DNA from 3 places in the Pseudocitrobacter faecalis genome. Region 1 is predicted to be linked to each of the others. Evidence: predicted binding sites of a transcription regulator. Region 1 holds the regulator's gene; each other region holds the start of a gene.
What was found. The regulator CRP, encoded in region 1, controls carbon source genes, mostly activating them, when cyclic AMP is high. The targets are predictions, from matches to a motif close to ATGTGANNNNNNTCACAT.
Positions count from the first base shown of each region.

Region 2: the regulator CRP is predicted to act here: its motif matches at 4,089-4,106, upstream of ACOXYR_RS07655 (arabinose ABC transporter substrate-binding protein).
Region 3: the regulator CRP is predicted to act here: its motif matches at 3,600-3,617, upstream of aaeR (HTH-type transcriptional activator AaeR).

Region 1 covers NZ_CBDDNJ010000002.1:4,851,240-4,857,753, forward strand. Annotated here, with positions in the region: gene pabA (aminodeoxychorismate synthase component 2) at 1-266, shown strand, start outside; gene argD (bifunctional acetylornithine/succinyldiaminopimelate transaminase) at 355-1,572, shown strand; gene ACOXYR_RS23305 (YccS/YhfK family putative transporter) at 1,565-3,640, opposite strand; gene crp (cAMP-activated global transcriptional regulator CRP) at 3,689-4,321, opposite strand; gene ACOXYR_RS23315 (OsmC family protein) at 4,624-5,028, shown strand; gene ACOXYR_RS23320 (phosphoribulokinase) at 5,142-6,011, opposite strand; gene ACOXYR_RS23325 (YheU family protein) at 6,038-6,256, opposite strand; gene ACOXYR_RS23330 (hydrolase) at 6,253-6,514, opposite strand, start outside.
Region 2 covers NZ_CBDDNJ010000002.1:1,476,757-1,483,270, reverse strand. Annotated here, with positions in the region: gene otsB (trehalose-phosphatase) at 1-227, opposite strand, end outside; gene araH (L-arabinose ABC transporter permease AraH) at 391-1,371, opposite strand; gene araG (L-arabinose ABC transporter ATP-binding protein AraG) at 1,386-2,900, opposite strand; gene ACOXYR_RS07655 (arabinose ABC transporter substrate-binding protein) at 2,966-3,946, opposite strand; gene ACOXYR_RS07650 (DJ-1/PfpI family protein) at 4,238-4,795, opposite strand; gene ACOXYR_RS07645 (non-heme ferritin-like protein) at 5,391-5,894, shown strand; gene ACOXYR_RS07640 (DUF2766 family protein) at 5,952-6,200, opposite strand; gene azuC (stress response protein AzuC) at 6,297-6,386, opposite strand.
Region 3 covers NZ_CBDDNJ010000002.1:35,409-41,922, forward strand. Annotated here, with positions in the region: gene yhdP (AsmA2 domain-containing protein YhdP) at 1-1,042, shown strand, start outside; gene tldD (metalloprotease TldD) at 1,115-2,560, shown strand; gene aaeR (HTH-type transcriptional activator AaeR) at 2,647-3,582, opposite strand; gene aaeX (p-hydroxybenzoic acid efflux pump operon protein AaeX) at 3,713-3,916, shown strand; gene aaeA (p-hydroxybenzoic acid efflux pump subunit AaeA) at 3,924-4,856, shown strand; gene aaeB (p-hydroxybenzoic acid efflux pump subunit AaeB) at 4,862-6,514, shown strand, end outside.

The sequences.
Region 1 (6,514 bases):
TGCACGGCAAAACCTCGCCCATCACGCATAACGGGCAGGGCGTTTTTCAGGGGCTGAATAACCCTTTGACCGTCACCCGCTACCATTCCCTGCTGATCGAGCCGGCTACGCTACCGGAAAACTTCGAGGTGACCGCGCGCAGTGAAAGCGGCGAGATCATGGGCATTCGCCATCGCCAGTGGGATATCGAGGGCGTGCAGTTCCACCCGGAAAGTATTCTCAGCGAACAAGGGCATGCGCTGCTGGCAAACTTCCTTAATCGCTAATTTAGTCATTGCTATCAAGTGATTTTTTATGCATATTTTGTGATTATAATTTCATAATCATTGCTGCATAATCACAGAAGGGCATGACATGACAACCAAACAACCTGCAATTACCCGCGCGACATTCGATCAGGTGATCCTGCCAATTTATGCACCGGCGGAGTTTATCCCGGTAAAAGGCAAAGGTAGCCGCGTGTGGGATCAGCAGGGGAAAGAGTACGTCGATTTCGCGGGCGGGATTGCCGTAACGGCGCTGGGGCATTGCCATCCGGCGCTGGTTGAGGCGCTGAAATCGCAGGGCGAAACCCTGTGGCACACCAGTAACGTGTTCACCAACGAACCGGCGCTACGTCTGGGTCAGAAGCTGGTGGACGCTACCTTTGCCGAGCGCGTGGTGTTCATGAACTCCGGTACAGAAGCCAACGAAACCGCGTTTAAACTGGCGCGTTACTACGCCTCCACGCGTCATAGCCCGTACAAAAGCAAGATTATTGCTTTCCACAACGCTTTCCATGGTCGCTCGCTGTTTACGGTTTCCGTCGGCGGTCAGCCAAAATATTCCGATGGCTTTGGCCCGAAACCGGCGGATATCGTCCATGTTCCGTTTAACGATTTGCACGCGGTTGAAGCGGTGATTGACGACCATACTTGCGCGATTGTGGTGGAACCTGTTCAGGGTGAAGGTGGCGTGCTGGCCGCTACGCCGGAATTTTTACAGGGGCTGCGGGATCTGTGCGATAAGCATCAGGCGCTGTTAGTGTTTGATGAAGTGCAGAGCGGTATGGGGCGTACTGGTTCGCTGTTCGCGTACATGCACTATGGCGTGACGCCGGATATCCTCACCAGCGCGAAAGCATTGGGCGGCGGTTTCCCGATTAGCGCCATGCTCACCACCGAAGAGATTGCCAGCGCATTCCATGTTGGCTCCCACGGCTCGACCTACGGTGGTAACCCACTGGCGTGCGCCGTGGCAGGGGCGGCATTCGATATTATCAATACGCCTGACGTACTCGATGGCGTTCATACCAAACGCGAACGTTTCGTGAAGCATTTGCAGGATATCGACGCGAAGTATGATGTCTTCAGCGATATTCGCGGAATGGGCCTGCTGATTGGCGCGGAGTTGAAAGAACCGTATAAAGGCCGCGCGCGTGAATTCCTTTATGCGGCCGCTGATGCCGGTGTCATGGTGCTGAACGCCGGGCCGGACGTGATGCGTTTCGCGCCGTCGCTGGTGGTGGAAGAGAAAGATATCGACGAGGGTATGACGCGCTTTGCACAGGCGGTGGCGAAAGTCGTCAGTTGATATGCCGGTTTAGCCAGATACCGTGCCGTGGCCGCTGACGCCATGCCACCGACGAAATGGTGTGCATGGTGTTGAGGTGGCCCAGAACACGCTGGAGATGCTGTTCCATGGTGCTGAGTGGCCCGTGGGACAGCGTATCCGGTGACTCCATGATGTTCACATCCCCGCTACTGCCCGATTCATCATACTCCAGCCGCTGCTGACAGCGTTGCAGGGCGACTTCACACGATTCCAGATAACGCTGCATCAGCTCCGGTGAGAGCGTATCGTGCTCACGCGCCAGCGTGGTCATGGCGTTGATATGTTCAACGATGAACTGGCTGTGCGTCACCCAAAGTTTCATATCTTCCAGATAGTGCGTATTAAAGCCCGGCTCCTGCATTGCCTGATTGAGTGAGTTAAACAGGGCGTTATGCGCCTGATTGACGCGCATACGTTGATACGCCAGTTTTTCGGCAGGAGGGTCGTCACTCAAAATTAACTGTATTGCTTCCTGATCCGCTTCCAGCGCGGAGTGTGCATTTTTGCGCAGCAGGCCACTTTGCCACTGCGGCCACAGCCACAGCATGCCGCCAAAAGCAATCAGGCAGCCGATAATGGTGTCGGCGAAACGCGCTACGATAAACTGCTCGCCGTTGAGCGTCAGCAATTGCAGGGTGTACACCGCCGTAATGGTGAAACCGACCGTCGCCCAGCCGTAGCTTTTGCGAATAATCAGATAGCTTATCAGGGTGATCACCAGCATTGCGGTCAGCGCAAACCCTTCCGGGAAATGGTAGTGCAACGTTACGGCGGCAATCACCAGCCCCGCCAGCGTGCCTGCCGCTCGGTGGAAGATACGCACGCGTGTCGCGCCGTAGCCGTTTTGTGTCACCAGCAGCACGGTCATTAAGATCCAATAGGGTTTTGGCAGATGCAGCGCCGCCCCCATCAGGCTGGCGATGCTCAACATGACGCTTAAGCGCGCAGCATTACGCAGCGCGGGCGATTTCAGCGACAGATAGCTTTTCAGCGCCGGGAACAGGGGCAGGCGACGTTCTTTGTCGGCCATCAGGTTTCGCGGATAAAGGGGGCGCTGCGCGCGCAACACTTTGGCGATGCGGCTGAAGTGCCAGGCGCAGAACTGCCCGACCGGGTTATCCGGATGCTGACGGGCAATTTTCTCCAGCGCGCCAATTTGTTTATCCATGTTGAAGCGCGTCGGGAAGCGGTGATAGAGAATATCATCGGCCATGACCCGCAGGCGTGCGGCGACGGTCTGCGCGTTCCAGCGAATCACCGCTTCGGCGTGGCTACGCTCAACCAGCTTTTGCACCTCTTCCGGCTGATGCAGGCTCACTGAAATGTGCTCCTGCAAATCCAGCCCCATCTGGAAGGCGCGCAGCAGACGCTTGTAATCATTGTGTTGATTGGCTGCCAGCATATGCATTTGCTGGTAACACTGGGAAATCAGATCGACCACTTTCTGCTGACGGTTAAGCAACGGCGGCAGGGCGGTATTGGGATCGGTATGTTGCGTCAGCAAGCTATATTTAGCTTCGCAGTACTCGGCCAGTTGGCGATAGAGCAGGCTCAACGACTCGCGCAGCGGTTGTTCACGCCACAACCAGAACCAAAACCAGTTAAACAGCCCGTACCACAACGTGCCGAGCGCGTAGATAAGTAGCGGCTCCCAGATGGGCATATTGCCCGCCAGGCTCAGGGTAAAAATGGCGGCTATCAGCGAGGCCGGAAGTAATCGCCCGTGCAGGGCGCTGATTTCGGCGGTAACGCCCAGCACCATCGCCAGCCCGGTGAGGATAAACGGTAGCGGGATATCATCGGCCAGCAGCAGTTGCACAATCAGGCTGCAACCAGCGAACAGCGACCCACCGATAATCAGGCGTTTGAAGAAGCGTTTATGAGGAGTATCCAGCCCGGCGATGTTGCAGCAGGCAGGCACCAAAGAAAACAGTAAACCGTGTTGAAGTTGGCCGAGGATCAGGCCGACGGCGACCGGCAAACATAACACCAGCGTTTGCCGCAGTGCATAGTTGACTTCCGGGTGGTAAATCAGCCTGCGCCACATAAGAGACAAAAACGGCGTATTGTGCGAACAATACGCCGTCAGACGAGATTAACGCGTGCCGTAAACGACGATCGTTTTACCGTGTGCAGAGATCAGGTTCTGATCTTCCAGCATCTTCAGGATGCGGCCCACTGTTTCGCGGGAGCAGCCGACGATCTGACCGATTTCCTGACGGGTAATTTTGATCTGCATACCGTCCGGGTGGGTCATGGCATCCGGCTGTTTCGCCAGATTCAGCAGCGTCTGCGCGATACGACCGGTTACGTCGAGGAACGCCAGGTTACCGACTTTCTCAGAGGTCACCTGCAGACGGCGCGCCATCTGAGAGGAGAGACGCATCAGGATATCCGGGTTAACCTGGATAAGCTGACGGAATTTTTTGTAGGAGATTTCAGCCACTTCACAGGCGGTTTTCGCCCGAACCCAGGCGCTACGTTCCTGACCTTCTTCAAACAGGCCCAGTTCGCCGATGAAATCGCCCTGGTTGAGGTAGGAAAGGATCATCTCTTTGCCTTCCTCATCCTTGATGAGTACTGCCACGGAGCCTTTAACGATGTAATACAGCGTTTCCGCTTTTTCACCCTGGTGAATCAGCGTGCTCTTCGATGGGTACTTATGAATGTGGCAATGAGACAAGAACCATTCGAGTGTCGGGTCTGTTTGCGGTTTGCCAAGCACCATGCGCGGTTATCCTCTGTTATAAGCTATCGCCAGCGGCATAAATCAGGCCGCCACTGGTTGAAATAATATCCTTCCCTCTACCTGGGAAGTTGGCCGTCAAAGATTGTCGCGACCAGTAAGTGATGTCCTCTGCATACATGCAGTACGTTTATGTATCTCTGTAGCATCCCGACTGTTTTAGCATAGCTTTCGCCGTGTGTCTCCTGGTGTCTCGCTTCAGCATGACCCAGGTCTACTTCCGTTGCGAGATTTGTTATGTGCGCGTAATCTGACAATAAATTTGCAACTCTGGAGTGACAATTATGCAAGCGCGTGTGAAATGGGTGGAAGGGTTAACCTTCCTGGGTGAGTCGGCTTCCGGGCACCAGATTTTGATGGATGGCAACTCAGGTGATAAAGCGCCAAGCCCCATGGAAGTCGTGCTGATGGCGGCGGGTGGCTGTAGCGCCATCGACGTGGTGTCTATTTTGCAAAAGGGCCGCTATGACGTGACCGATTGTGAAGTTAAATTGACGTCTGAACGCCGTGAAGAAGCGCCGCGTCTGTTCACGCATATTAATCTGCACTTCATAGTGACCGGCAAAGAGCTGAAAGATGCGGCGGTGTCCCGTGCCGTAGATTTGTCGGCTGAGAAATATTGTTCAGTGGCGCTGATGCTGGGCAAAGCGGTGAACATTACCCATTCTTATGAGGTGGTGGAGGGGTAAGTTGACGGCCCCCCTCACTCCGGCCCTCTCCCAGAGGGAGAGGGAGAAAACCGCACAATCGGTACCCTCTCCCTCTGGGAGAGGGTTAGGGTGAGGGGCCCAGCCCGCACCGTTCACCCAATCTTCTTCCCTTCCATCAATCTCTGCACCAGCGGCGTCATGATCAATTCCATCGCCAGCCCCATCTTGCCGCCGGGAACGACCAGCGTATTCATATGCGAGATGAATGATCCCTGCAGCATCGCCAGCAGCCAGGGGAAATCGATATTGTCGAGATTGCGGAAGTGGATCACCACAAAGCTCTCATCCAGTGACGGAATGCCTTTGGCGGCGAACGGGTCAGAGGTGTCGACCGTCGGGACGCGCTGGAAGTTGAGATGTGTGCGTGAGAACTGCGGCGTGATGAAGTTGATGTAATCTTCCATTGAGCGCACGACGGAATCCATCACCGCCTCGCGGGAGTGACCGCGCTCGCTGGTGTCGCGGATCATCTTCTGGATCCACTCCAGGTTAACGATTGGCACTACGCCGACCAGTAAATCCACATGTTTCGCCACATCGTGATGCGGCGTCACCACGCCACCGTGCAGCCCTTCAAAAAACAGCACGTCGGTTGGCTCTGGCAGAGGTTGCCACGGGGTGAAGGTTCCCGGCACCTGATTCCACGGCACCGCTTCATCGTAGGTATGCAGATATTTTCGCGACTGTCCGGTGCCGCTGTGCCCGTACTCGCGGAACGTCTGTTCCAGCAGGCTGAAGTCGTTGGCATCCGGGCCGAAGTAGCTGATATGGCGCCCCATATCGCGCGCCTTACGGATGGCTAAGTCCATTTCCGGACGCGTGTAGCGGTGAAAACTGTCGCCTTCCACCTCTGCGGCGTGAAGCTTAAGCTGGGCGAAAATTTTGCGGAACGCGAGGCTGGTGGTGGTGGTTCCCGCCCCGCTGGAACCCGTGACGGCGATAACCGGATGTTTGGCAGACATAGCGAACAACTCCCGAGTCGGTAAGATTAACCGCGAAACTGGCTGCGGGGCATGATGTTGACGGTTTCATGAAGTTCCGACCACACCAGAACCGCTTCGCCGCGTTGTAGTTGCTGTTTTACGTCGGCGACCTTTTGCGCAAGTGAACGTTCATATTCACCATAATCGGTGCCTTCACGCAACACAAAGCTTTCAATCAGGTTATCGAGCGTTTCAGGGTCGATATCTTGCCAGGGAATGATCATCTTTCACCTCCAAGCCACGGCATCAGCCAGTCGGGAATACGTCTCTCCAGCCACATTTGCGGTCGCCGGAAGGTACCGCCGATAAAGCCAACGTGGCCGCCATGTTCCGTTAACTGGTATTCGACGCAGGCAGGAAGTGTGTCAGCGTCAGGGATAACGTGGTGATCCATAAACGGATCATCCTTCGCGTGAATAATCAGCGTCGGAATCGCTATCTGATTGAGCAACGGCATGGCGCTACATTGACGATAATAGTCG
Region 2 (6,514 bases), 3.4 Mb from region 1:
AAGCGATACGGACTGGCGAGCCTGTCAAGCTCTACCATTGAGCGCCCTGAAATCAACGCTACTGCACCGTCATGCGCCTGCGATAACCGTGACAACGCATCGCGAACGGGCTCGGGTATAGCAACATGATCGGGATGCAGTTGGATCCCAGCGAGAGTGCCATCAAGGTCAAAGAAAAAAGCGACATTTTCAGTTGGTGCAGGGGGTACAGATATCAGGTCAGCCACCCTGGGTTCCTCCTTATCAGTGAATGATTCAGTAATGTGTTATCAAAAAGTTAGCAACTTAAGTATAGACAGTGTGACACGGCTCGCCATTTTCAAATGAAAACGCCGGGGGGATTAGCCACCGGCGTTGTCAGTACATACACTTAAAAATTGAGTCCGTTTTTTAAACGGCCCGTTTCGCTTTTTGTTTATAACGGTCGAAAATGACCGCCGCCAGCAGAATCAAACCGCGAACCACATACTGCGAGAATGGCGAAATATTCAGCAGGTTCATGGCGTTTTCCACTGTTCCCAGAATCAGGATCCCGGCCACGACGTAGGAGATTTTTCCGATACCGCCTTTTAGCGACACGCCGCCCAGCACGCAGGCTGAGATGACGATCAGCTCATAACCGATAGAGGTCATCGGCTGTCCGCTGGTCATGCGCGAGGCCAGAATAATCCCCGCGGCCGCCGACACCAGGCCTGAAAGAATAAAGATGATAATTTTGGTGCGAACCACGGGAACACCCGCCAGACGCGCAGCCTCTTCGTTCCCACCAATCGCCAGGGTATTGCGCCCAAAAGTGGTCTTATTCAGTAATAATCCGAAAATGATTAAACAGGCGACAGTTAGCCAGATTGGTGCTGGTAAACCGAGCCAGTTGGCATACCCAAGTTCAAAGAAACGCTCATCTTCAATCCCTACCGCTTTACCATCAGAGATGATATAGGCAAGGCCACGCACAATCTGCATGGTGGCAAGCGTGGTGATCAGCGCGTTGATTTTCAGTCTGGCAATAACAAAACCGTTGACCAGACCGCTCAGCACGCCCAGCATCAGCCCGGCGAAGACGCCAATCCACAAACTCTCTGTTAGGTTGATCACCACCGCAGTGGTGACGCCAGCGCAGGCAATCACGGATGCGACGGAGAGGTCAAAATCGCCGGAAGCCAGACAGAACAGCATTCCACAGGCGACCATCCCGGACATGGATATCGCCAGCCCCAGCCCCTTCATGTTGACAAAGGAGGCGAAGTTCGGCACAAAAATCGCGCAGCCGATAAACAGTACCGCGAAGACAACCAGCATGCCGTATTGATCCCAGATACGGCCAAAGCTGAGTGATGGTCGGCGTGCGCCGGAAGTCGTTACAGAAGACATCATAAACTCCTTTCTCAGGCGACGGCCTGACTCACTTTAGGCATAGCGAGGCTTAACGCCTGCTGTTCATTCGCGCTGCCATGCAGCAGTTCACCGGCAATTTCGCCTTCGCGCATCACCACGATACGATCCGCAACGCCGAGCACTTCTGGCAGGTCGCTTGAGGCGAACAGCACCGCTACGCCGGACGCCGCCAGGGCGTAAATGACGTTATAAATTTCGTGCTTCGCCCCTACATCGATGCCGCGCGTGGGCTCATCAAGCAGAATGACTTTCATCTCTTCCGACAGCCAACGCCCCAGAATCGCCTTCTGCTGGTTACCGCCGGAGAGATTCATAATCAGTTGCTCAGCACCCGGCGTTTTAATATTCAAAGATTGAATATGATGATCCGCGTTGCGCGCTTCCCAACCCTTGTTGATGAGGCACCCGGCGTGAATATTGTTGCGGCGCGCACTGATGTTGATGTTGTCGCGTACGGAGTGAACCGGAATAATCCCTTCGGCTTTGCGATCTTCCGGGCACAGCATCATGCCTGCACGAATGGCATGGGCGGGCTTATCAATGGTGACCGCTGCGCCATCGATATAGACCTGACCGCTGGATATTTTGTTGCCGCCAAACAACCCCTTCATCAGTTCGCTGCGCCCGGCCCCAACCAGACCAAACAGGCCAACGATTTCGCCGCTACGTACCGTGAGGGAAATGGGTGTTCGCACGCCTGGCGCCTTTACCTTTTCCAGCCGCAGGCGTTCCGCGCCGTGTTCGCGTGGCTGCCAGCCATAAATATCGCCAATATCACGCCCAACCATCGCCTGCACCAGGCTGTCGTGGTTCACTTTTTCCATATCGCTGAAGGTGCAGACATAACGCCCGTCTTTAAAAACGGTGATAGCGTCGCTCAGGGCAAAAATTTCCTCCATGCGATGAGACACATAGATGATCACGCGGCCTTCGTTGCGTAGCTCACGGATGACGCGGAACAGATTTTCGATTTCGCGTGCAGAGAGTGAGCTGGTCGGTTCATCGAAGGCGATGACTTTGGCGTTACGCGCCAGTGCTTTAGCAATTTCCACCATCTGCCACTGCCCGATTGAAAGGTACTTCAGCGGCGTATCGGGGTCGATATCGAGCCCCAGATGCTGTAATTGCAGCCCGGCTTCGTAGTTCAGCAGCGAGCGGTTCACAATGCCGCCTTTGCTGGGCAACTGACCGAGATAGATGTTTTCCGCGACGGTCATTTCCGGCACCAGATGCAGTTCCTGATAGATAATCGCTACGCCAGCATTCAGCGCGGCGGTGGTATCAGCAAAGGCGACATCCTGCCCACGCAGCGTTAGGGTGCCCGCCGTCGGCGCATAGTTGCCGCTTAGGATCTTGAGCAGCGTAGATTTCCCGGCACCGTTTTCACCCATCAGCGCGTGTACCTGTCCGGCATAGCAGTCGAAGCTGATATCGGATAATGCTTTCACGCCCAGGAAGGTTTTGGAAATGCCGCGAAACGAGAGATAAGGGGTTGACTGTTGCATAACCACTCCTGAATTGCAGGGTCACTTCTCCCCCGACACGCTGGTCGGGGGGAAGGCGTCACGACTTAGAGACCTTTTTTCGCCAACTCTTCTTTAAAGTTATCGCGGGTAATCAGTACCACGTCGGTGACTGCGGTAAATTTCGGCGGCTCAACGCCCTTTTCAACCCAGTTGTAGAGCATTTCGCTGGTTTTATAGCCGTGAATGTCCGGGCTTGGCAGCAGAGAACCATAGAAGCCCGTGGCCTGCGCCTTCGACAGTTCGTTCACCGCATCCACACCGTTAATGCCGATACCGATGACGTCTGCCGCTTTAAAGCCCTGGCCTTCCGTCGCGCGCACGCCGCCCAGAACGGTGTTATCGTTCATGCCGACAATCAGCCAGTGTTTCACGCCTGGATGCTGAACTAACATGGAGTTACCGGCATCAAACGCGCCGGGAATATCATTCGATTTGGTTGGAACCTGATAAATCTGTTTTTCCGGGAAGCCCGCGGCTTTCAGTGCCTCCAGCGAGCCGGTGGTACGGCGACGCGCGGTATCCAGCTCGTTAGCAGTGATCGCCATCACGGCGGTCTCTTTCACGTCCCAGCCGCGTTTTTGCATCTCTTTATAGAGCTCCTGCCCTTGACGCGCGCCGATTTCGCTGGCCGCCATCATCACCAGCGGAACGGTATCCATCGGCTTGCCCTTAGCGTTAACGAACTGGTCATCGACGGTGATCACTTTCATGTCATAACCGCGGGCTTTCGCCATAATCGCCGAGCCCAGTTTCGGATCCGGCGTGCAGATAACAAACCCTTTCGCGCCGTTAGCCGCCAGGCTATCGATGGCGTTCAGGGTTTTCTCGCCGTCGGGCACGGCAATTTTAATAACGTCAAAACCCAGATCTTTACCGGCTTTGTCTGCAAACTTCCATTCGGTCTGGAACCACGGCTCTTCCGGCTGCTTCACCAGAAAACCGAGCTTCAGGTTTTCCGCCATAGCTGATTGTGACATAACCGCTGCCAGGCCGATGGCGGCCAGCGCTTTAGTGAATTTGTGCATGGTATACTCCAGCCTTAGTGCTTTTATTTGTAGGGAAATAATCGGTTTAAAATTTTAATTAGGACATAAAACAACGTATTAGCCGTTTCGTTAACGGCATTACGGTTGTTAGCACATTAATAGCGGGAAAATATTTATCCATAAGAGAGCCGCATCACACCGCAGAATTACAGTAGTTGCATGCATGGATTTAGCAGAAAATGACATACAGAAAGGGCGAATTGTCTGACAATTCGCCCCGGTAATAGCATGATAATCTATATTGTTAGCTAACCCATCCTTGTTCAGGGGTTACCACGAATAGTAAATGTGGTCTGCGTGTTCGCGTACTGGCGCTTCGTCACCTAATAAGCGTGCCGCCACAGTAAAGGCAAAATCAAATACATGACCAAAACCTTTACCGCTGATAAGATTCCCCTCTTCCACGACCGGGGCGTCGATATACACGCCATCAGTAATATCCTGCCATAAGTCGCCGGAACAGACATAGCGGCGCCCTTTAAGCAAACCATTACCTGCCAGCACGCGAGCAGCAGCTGAACAAATCGGGCAGAGATATTTCCCCGCCTCATCATGCGCGGCGACAAATTTCACGACATCTTTATTCGCAGCCAGATTGACACTGCCCTGCGGCCCACCCGGCAGAACCACGGCGTCGTAGATTTTATCCCTACGTTCTGCAAGTGTCGCATCTGCTACCATCGGAATATCGTGGTAGCTCACCACCGCACGAGATTCAGCGCAGGACACCAGTTCAACGTGAATATGCAAACGACGCAGAATATCAATTGTGACAATCGCTTCACCTTCTTCGAATCCGGGTGCTAACAGCACGGCAACCTGTTTCATGATAACTCCTGTTTTATCGTAAGCGGGGATTTGCCAAATAATTGCGCGTGAACCGATCGACCTCATATTGGCAAAAATGATCTAAAACAATTTCCTGGTTATTGAAGTGATTGTTTACCCAAAAACCAAACAAAAATAAACCACTGTTTCATTTTATTATGTGAAGAGTACGTAATGCCTGACAAACAGTGAAGTGGTTTTTTGTGATCCCGCCAAAAAATGTTAATGCGATCACAAACAAAGCTGACAGGTAATATATTCACTATATAAATCATACAACTGTAATAATTCATTACGGTCACGCGCGTAGAGATAATCCTTTTCTGGAATATAGTTGTAACAAAAAGTAAATGAACAAACTTAAGAGTTTTCTTAGGCTGGAGTGCGCGGTATTATTTTTCGAGCCGAGTCAGGAATCGTACATCGGTCACATTCAGAGGTCATTGAATATTACATTCTGTTATTGTTCTCTGACGCGTAAATAGCGTGATTTAAACGTAAATTAATTCAGGCTGCTTCATTGTAGCGTATCAATTTAAAGTAAAAATCCGCCTGTTAACGTGAGTTGTCCCTTCCAGGAAATAAGGATATTGGTATGGCAGTCCCAGGAATGGTTCAAAAACTGAATACTCAAATGAACCTTGAGTTTTACGCATCTAATCTCTATCTCCGTCTGAGCGAGTGGTGTTCTGAACAACGCCTCAACGGCACCGCGACTTTCCTTCGCGCGCAGGCGCAAACCAGCGTCACCCAAATGATGCGGGTATTTGATTACATGAAGAAATCTGGCGGCTATCCGGTCGTGAAAGCCATCGAGCCACACGAAGAACAGTGTGCATCACTCGAAGAACTCTTCCTGAAGACCATTGAAGAGTACAACCAGCGCAGCACTACGCTTTCTGAGTTGGCCGAGCAGGCAAAGGTTCTGCGCGACGACAGCACGCTGAACTTCCTGACCAATCTTGAAGAAGAGCAACAGCAGGATGGCGTTTTATTGCAGGCCATTCTTGAGGAAGTACGCAACGCCAATAAAGCGGGGCTGTGTATGCAACAAACCGATCAGCATCTGCTGAACGTGGTGAATCACCAGGTGCATTAATCCCTTCCCAAGCGACAACCGGCAGCATAAACCTGCCGGTTGCATAACCCGTATCAATCAGTGTGCTTCACCCTGCGGTGTAAACTTCAGCTCAATCAGGGCAATGGCTTTTTGGATCGCGCGCAGCGTGACCGGATCAGCTGATGGGTGCCCAGCGAAATCAATAGATTTCAGTTGAGTGGACATTTTCTCACGCACTTCGACGGGGGCGATGACATCGATGACATCAAGAATTTGCTTAATGACCAACTGGCAGGCTACCACGTCGGATACCAGTTCTTCATCAGCAGTCAGGTTCTGGGACATATACGCTCCTTAACATTTAGGGGTACTATGGTACCCGAAAGGAACGAAGCGTGCTCCTTGCAGACATAAAAAAACCTGCCGTGGCAGGTTTTTTTATCAGAACATAGCGCCTGGCGGTACGTCTTTGAAAGTTTTGCAATAGTTCTCGAACATGCTTTTGAGGATTTTGCGCATGCGTTGTTTCATTGTGATGCTCCGATTTTGTTACACAGGTGTTATTGTCTTTTGACACATAGTATGACATTCATCACAAAAATCAACCAAAACGAGATATGCGTCACGTTTAATTTTTCAGCAAACCGCGATTAAGATCT
Region 3 (6,514 bases), 4.8 Mb from region 1:
GAATAACCTGAGCATCGTTTCACAGCCGTCGGCACAGGGCACCAAAGTTGATGCGCAGGGACGTGAAGTGAATGCCACGCTGACCATGCACGACAATGCGCCGTGGCAGGCGGCGATTCGCTATCTCTATTACAACCCATCCTCGACGCCGCTGACGCAGGCGTCGGCCGCTTCAACAGGCCCGCTTAGCCGTAATCGCATCGATTTCAGTGGCTGGCCGGATCTTCAGCTTCGTTGTGCAGAGTGCTGGCTGTGGGGGCAGAAATATGGCCGTATCGACGGTGATTTCGCGATTAAAGGCGACACGCTGACCCTGCGTAATGGGCTGGTGGATACCGGTTTCGCACGACTGACCAGCGACGGCGAGTGGGTGAATGGTCTGAACGGGCAGCGTACATCGTTGAAAGGTAAACTGCGCGGCAAGAAAATAGATGATGCGGTGGCGTTTTTCGGTATTGCTACGCCAATTCGCGACTCCTCAGTCGACCTGGATTACGACTTACACTGGCGCGCCAGCCCGTGGCAGCCAGATGTTGCGTCGCTGAACGGTATTCTGAAAACGCGTATTGGCAAAGGGCAGTTTACTGATTTGAGCACCGGTCACGCGGGCCAGTTGTTGCGCCTGCTGAGCGTCGATGCGCTGCTGCGCAAACTGCGCTTTGATTTCAGCGATACCTTCACGGAAGGCTTCTATTTTGATTCCATCCGCAGTACTGCCTGGATTAAAGACGGCGTGCTGAACACGGATGATACGCTGGTTGATGGTCTGGAAGCAGATATTGCCATGAAAGGTTCCGTTGATTTGGTGCGTCGTCAGCTGGCGATGGAGGCCATTGTTGCGCCTGAGATTTCTGCAACCGTCGGTGTGGCGGCGGCGTTCGCCATTAACCCGATTGTCGGCGCCGCTGTCTTCGCGGCCAGTAAAGTTCTGGGGCCGCTGTGGAGCAAGGTGTCGATTCTGCGTTATCGCATCACCGGGCCAATTGATTCACCGCAAATCAATGAAGTTCTGCGCCAGGCGCGCAGTGATACGAAGCAATGATTTGACGCAGTCGCACAATTGCCTCACTCTTTTAACATGGGCATCTTAGCGGTAACTAACGAGTAGCGAATAATGAGTCTAAACCTGGTAAGTGAACAATTGCTGGCAGCGAACGGCCTGAATCATCAGCGCCTGTTTGACATTCTTGGTCAACTCGCCGAGCGCCGTCTCGATTATGGCGATCTTTATTTCCAGTCGAGCTATCACGAATCCTGGGTTTTAGAAGACAGCATCATCAAAGATGGTTCTTACAATATTGACCAGGGCGTTGGTGTGCGCGCGATTAGCGGTGAAAAAACCGGCTTTGCCTACGCCGACCAGATTAGTCTGCTGGCGCTGGAACAGAGCGCGCAGGCGGCGCGGACGATTGTACGTGATGCGGGTGATGGCAAGGTGCACACGCTGGGCGCGGTAGACCACGCTCCGCTCTATACGTCGCTCGATCCACTGCAAAGCATGAGCCGTGAAGAGAAACTCGACATTCTGCGTCGCGTGGATAAAGTCGCGCGTGCGGCAGATAAGCGTGTGCAGGAGGTTTCCGCCAGCCTGACGGGGGTGTATGAACTGATCCTGGTGGCGGCAACGGATGGCACGCTGGCGGCGGATGTTCGCCCGCTGGTGCGTCTGTCGGTCAGCGTGCAGGTGGACGATAACGGCAAACGCGAGCGCGGTGCCAGCGGCGGTGGCGGCCGTTTTGGTTATGATTACTTCCTGGCGGATCTCGACGGTGAAGTGCGCGCGGATGCGTGGGCAAAAGAAGCGGTGCGTATGGCGCTGGTGAATCTCTCGGCAGTCGCGGCACCTGCCGGCACCTTGCCGGTGGTACTGGGTGCTGGCTGGCCGGGCGTACTGCTGCACGAAGCGGTTGGCCATGGTCTGGAAGGCGACTTTAACCGTCGCGGCACCTCCGTTTTCAGCGGTCATATGGGCGAGCTGGTGGCTTCCGAACTGTGTACGGTTGTTGATGATGGCACCATGCAGGATCGCCGTGGTTCCGTGGCTATCGATGATGAAGGGACGCCGGGTCAGTACAATGTGTTGATCGAAAATGGCATTCTGAAAGGCTACATGCAGGACAAACTCAACGCGCGTCTGATGGGCGTTGCGCCGACCGGTAACGGTCGCCGTGAATCCTATGCGCATCTGCCGATGCCGCGTATGACCAATACCTACATGCTGGCCGGGAAATCGACGCCGCAGGAGATTATCGAATCCGTTGAGTACGGCATCTACGCGCCGAACTTTGGCGGCGGCCAGGTGGATATCACCTCCGGGAAATTCGTCTTCTCGACCTCGGAAGCGTATCTGATTGAAAACGGTAAAGTCACCAAACCGGTGAAAGGTGCAACCCTGATTGGTTCCGGAATCGAAACCATGCAGCAGATTTCCATGGTTGGTAACGACCTCAAGCTCGATAACGGCGTGGGCGTTTGCGGAAAAGAAGGGCAGAGCCTGCCGGTTGGCGTGGGTCAGCCGACGCTGAAGGTCGATAACCTGACAGTGGGTGGCACCGCGTAATTTTGCCTTGCCGGATGGCGGCTTTGCCTTATAAGGCCTACCGATCGAGTAGGCCTGATAAGCGTAGCGCCATCAGGCAAAATGTTTCACCGCTCCCCCACTTCATCTTTACCCCGCATCCCCTGGTATAACCGGGCGACCTCGACAAAATAATCGGTCAGGTAATTAATACATACCTGCACTTTTAGCGGCAGCTTATCTTTTTCGGTATAAAGTGCGTAAACCGGACGCGGATCGGACTGGTAGCGCGGCAGTAAAATTTCCACTTCGCCGCGGTTAATCTCTTCTATTACCCACATCAACGGCACGTACGCGATACCTGCCCCCACAGAGAGCCAGCGGCTCAGCGTCATCGGATCGTTCGTCACAAATCGTCCCTCTGGAATCAGGCGGGTGGTCAGCCCTTCCGGGGCGATCAGCTCAAATTCATTATCCGGGCGCACACTGTATTCCAGCCATGAATGGTTGGCGAGGTCGGCCGGTTTCTCGGGAATGCCTGCGTGCTGTAGATAACTTTTGGCCGCGCAGATAACCATTGGCATCGAGCCTAATCGGCGCGAGAAGAGACTGGAATCCTGTAACGCACCGACGCGGATCACCACATCAAGGCCATCGGCAATCAGATCCGGTGCCGGAATACCCGTAACCAGATTAACGGTCAGCCCGGTGTACTCCTTTAACATCTCCGCAGTGATCCGCGCGAGGACATTTTGTGCCATAGTTGAAGAACATCCGATCCGCAGCGTGCCGATTGGCGTATTGTTAAACGCGTAGAGCTGTTCATGGACATCTTGTGCTTCAAACAGCATTCGTCGACAGCCCTGGTAATATATTTTGCCGGCTTCTGTGAGGCCTATACTACGCGTGCTGCGGTTTAACAGCTTAACTTGTAACTCATCTTCCAGCTTTGATACAGTCTGGCTGATGGAAGAGACGCTCATCTGAAGCTGTTTGGCGGCGGCGGTGAACGAGCCTTGCTCGACCACTTTCGCAAACACGGACATTCGTTTTAGTCGTTCCATTATTCACTCTGGCTTAAAAGTGATTTAGATCACACAATATAGATAACGGCATAACAGTTACGTTAATATACTGTTAGCTGAATAATTAAAGCGCACTCTCACCTGCACGCTAGTCTAAACCAAGGTCAACATGAGTCTGTTTCCTGTCATTGTGATTTTCGGCCTGTCATTCCCGCCGATCTTCTTTGAGTTGCTATTGTCACTCGCCATCTTCTGGGGGGTGAGGCGACTGCTTATTCCAACCGGTATCTATGACTTTGTCTGGCACCCTGCGCTGTTCAATACGGCATTGTATTGCTGTCTTTTTTATCTGATATCACGTTTGTTCGTTTGAGGTAGATGTGAAAACGCTAATAAGAAAAATCTCCCGTACAGCCATCACACTGATACTGGTTATTCTGGCTTTTATCGCCATTTTCCGCGCCTGGGTGTACTACACCGAGTCGCCGTGGACGCGTGACGCGCGTTTCAGCGCCGACGTGGTCGCCATCGCGCCCGATGTCTCCGGGTTGATTACGCAGGTAAATGTCAAGGATAACCAACTGGTTAATAAAGACCAGGTATTGTTCACGATTGACCAGCCACGTTATCAGAAAGCGCTGGAAGAAGCTGAAGCAGATGTGGCGTATTACAAAGCGCTCGCCAGCGAGAAGCGCCGCGAAGCCGGACGTCGTAACCAGTTAGGCATTCAGGCGATGTCGCGTGAGGAGATCGACCAGGCCAACAACGTCCTGCAAACCGTTGAGCATCAGTTAGCCAAGGCACAGGCGACACGCGACCTTGCGCGCCTCGACCTTGACCGCACCGTTATTCGCGCACCGGCGGCGGGCTGGGTAACTAACCTCAACGTCTTCAACGGCGAATTTATTACCCGTGGCTCCACGGCGGTCGCACTGGTGAAAAAGAATTCGTTCTACGTGCTGGCCTACCTGGAAGAAACCAAGCTGGAAGGCGTGCGTAAAGGCTATCGTGCGGAAGTCACCCCGCTTGGCAGCAACCGTGTTATCAAAGGCACCGTCGATAGTATCGCGGCGGGCGTAACCAACGCCAGCAGCAGCAATGACGCGAAAGGCATGGCGACCATTGATTCCAACCTTGAATGGGTGCGTCTGGCGCAGCGTGTGCCGGTACGCATTCATCTTGATGAGCAGCAGGATAACATCTGGCCTGCCGGGACAACCGCAACGGTGGTGATTACCGGTGAAAAAGACCGGGACGCGCAGAACATGACCTTCTTCCAGAAACTGGCGCTGCGTCTGCGTGAGTTCGGTTAATCGTTATGGGTATTTTTAGCATTGCCAATCAGCACATTCGCTTTGCCATTAAACTGGCATGCGCGATTGTGCTGGCGCTGTTTGTCGGTTTCCACTTTGAGCTGGAAACGCCGCGCTGGGCGGTTCTGACGGCGGCGATCGTCGCGGCAGGGCCAGCATTTGCCGCCGGTGGCGAGCCCTATTCCGGCGCTATCCGCTACCGCGGGATGCTGCGTATTATCGGAACCTTTATCGGCTGTATTGCGGCGTTAACCATCATTATCGTGATGATCCGCGCGCCGCTCCTGATGATTCTGGTGTGCTGCATCTGGGCCGGTTTTTGTACCTGGCTCTCCTCGCTGGTACGCGTCGAAAACTCCTACGCGTGGGGGCTGGCGGGCTATACAGCGCTGATTATTGTTATCACTATTCAGACCGAACCACTCCTCACGCCGCAATTTGCGGTCGAGCGCTGTAGTGAGATCGTCATTGGTATCGTCTGCGCGATCATGGCCGATCTGCTTTTCTCGCCGCGATCGATCAAAAAAGAGATCGACCTTGAACTGGATAACCTACTTATCGATCAATATCGCCTGATGCAGTTGTGTATTAAGCACGGCGACAGTGAAGAAGTTGACCGCGCCTGGAGCGGGCTGGTGCGCCGCACGGCGGCTTTGGGGGGGATGCGCAGCAACCTGAGCATGGAATCTTCCCGCTGGTCTCGTGCGAATCGCCGTTTAAAGGCGTTGAACACGGTTTCCCTGACCATGATTACCCAGGCTTGCGAAACCTACATTATTCAGAACACGCGTCCGGAAACGGTTACTGATGACTATCGCGAGCTCTTCGCCGAGCCGGTGGAGACCGTACAGGATGTACATCGTCAGTTAAAACGCATGCGTCGTGTGATGGCCTGGACAGGTGAACACGGTACGCCGGTAACGATTTATGGTTGGGTAGGCACGGCGACGCGCTACCTGCTGCTGAAGCGCGGCGTAATTGGCAATACCAAAATCAGCGCCCGCGAAGAAGAAATTCTTCAGGACGAAGTGGTGGTGAAAGCCGAGTCAGCCGAACGCCATCATGCGATGGTTAACTTCTGGCGTACGACGGTCTCCTGCGTGCTGGGCACGCTCTTCTGGCTGTGGACAGGCTGGACATCTGGCAGCGGGGCGATGGTAATGATTGCGGTGGTCACCTCGCTGGCGATGCGTTTACCAAACCCTCGCATGGTCGCTGTCGACTTCCTTTACGGCACGCTGCTGGCGCTGCCGCTGGGAACGCTCTTCTTCCTGGTGATCATTCCCTCCACGCAGCAAAGCATGCTATTACTCTGTATCAGTCTTGCGGTGCTGGCGTTCTTTATTGGTATCGAGGTGCAGAAACGGCGGCTGGGGTCGCTGGGTGCGCTGGCGAGTACCATTAACATTATCGTGCTCGATAACCCGATGACGTTTGAGTTCAGTAAGTTTCTCGATAGTGCCCTGGGCCAGCTGGTGGGCTGTTTCCTGGCGCTGATGGTGATTATGCTGATTCGCGATAATTCGCGTGAACGCACGGGCCGCGTGCTGCTGAACCAGTTTGTGTCGGCTGCGGTTTCTGCAATGACGACTAACTCTGCGCGTCGTAAAGAGAACCATCTGCCGGCGCTCTATCAGCAACTCTTCCTGTTACTGAAT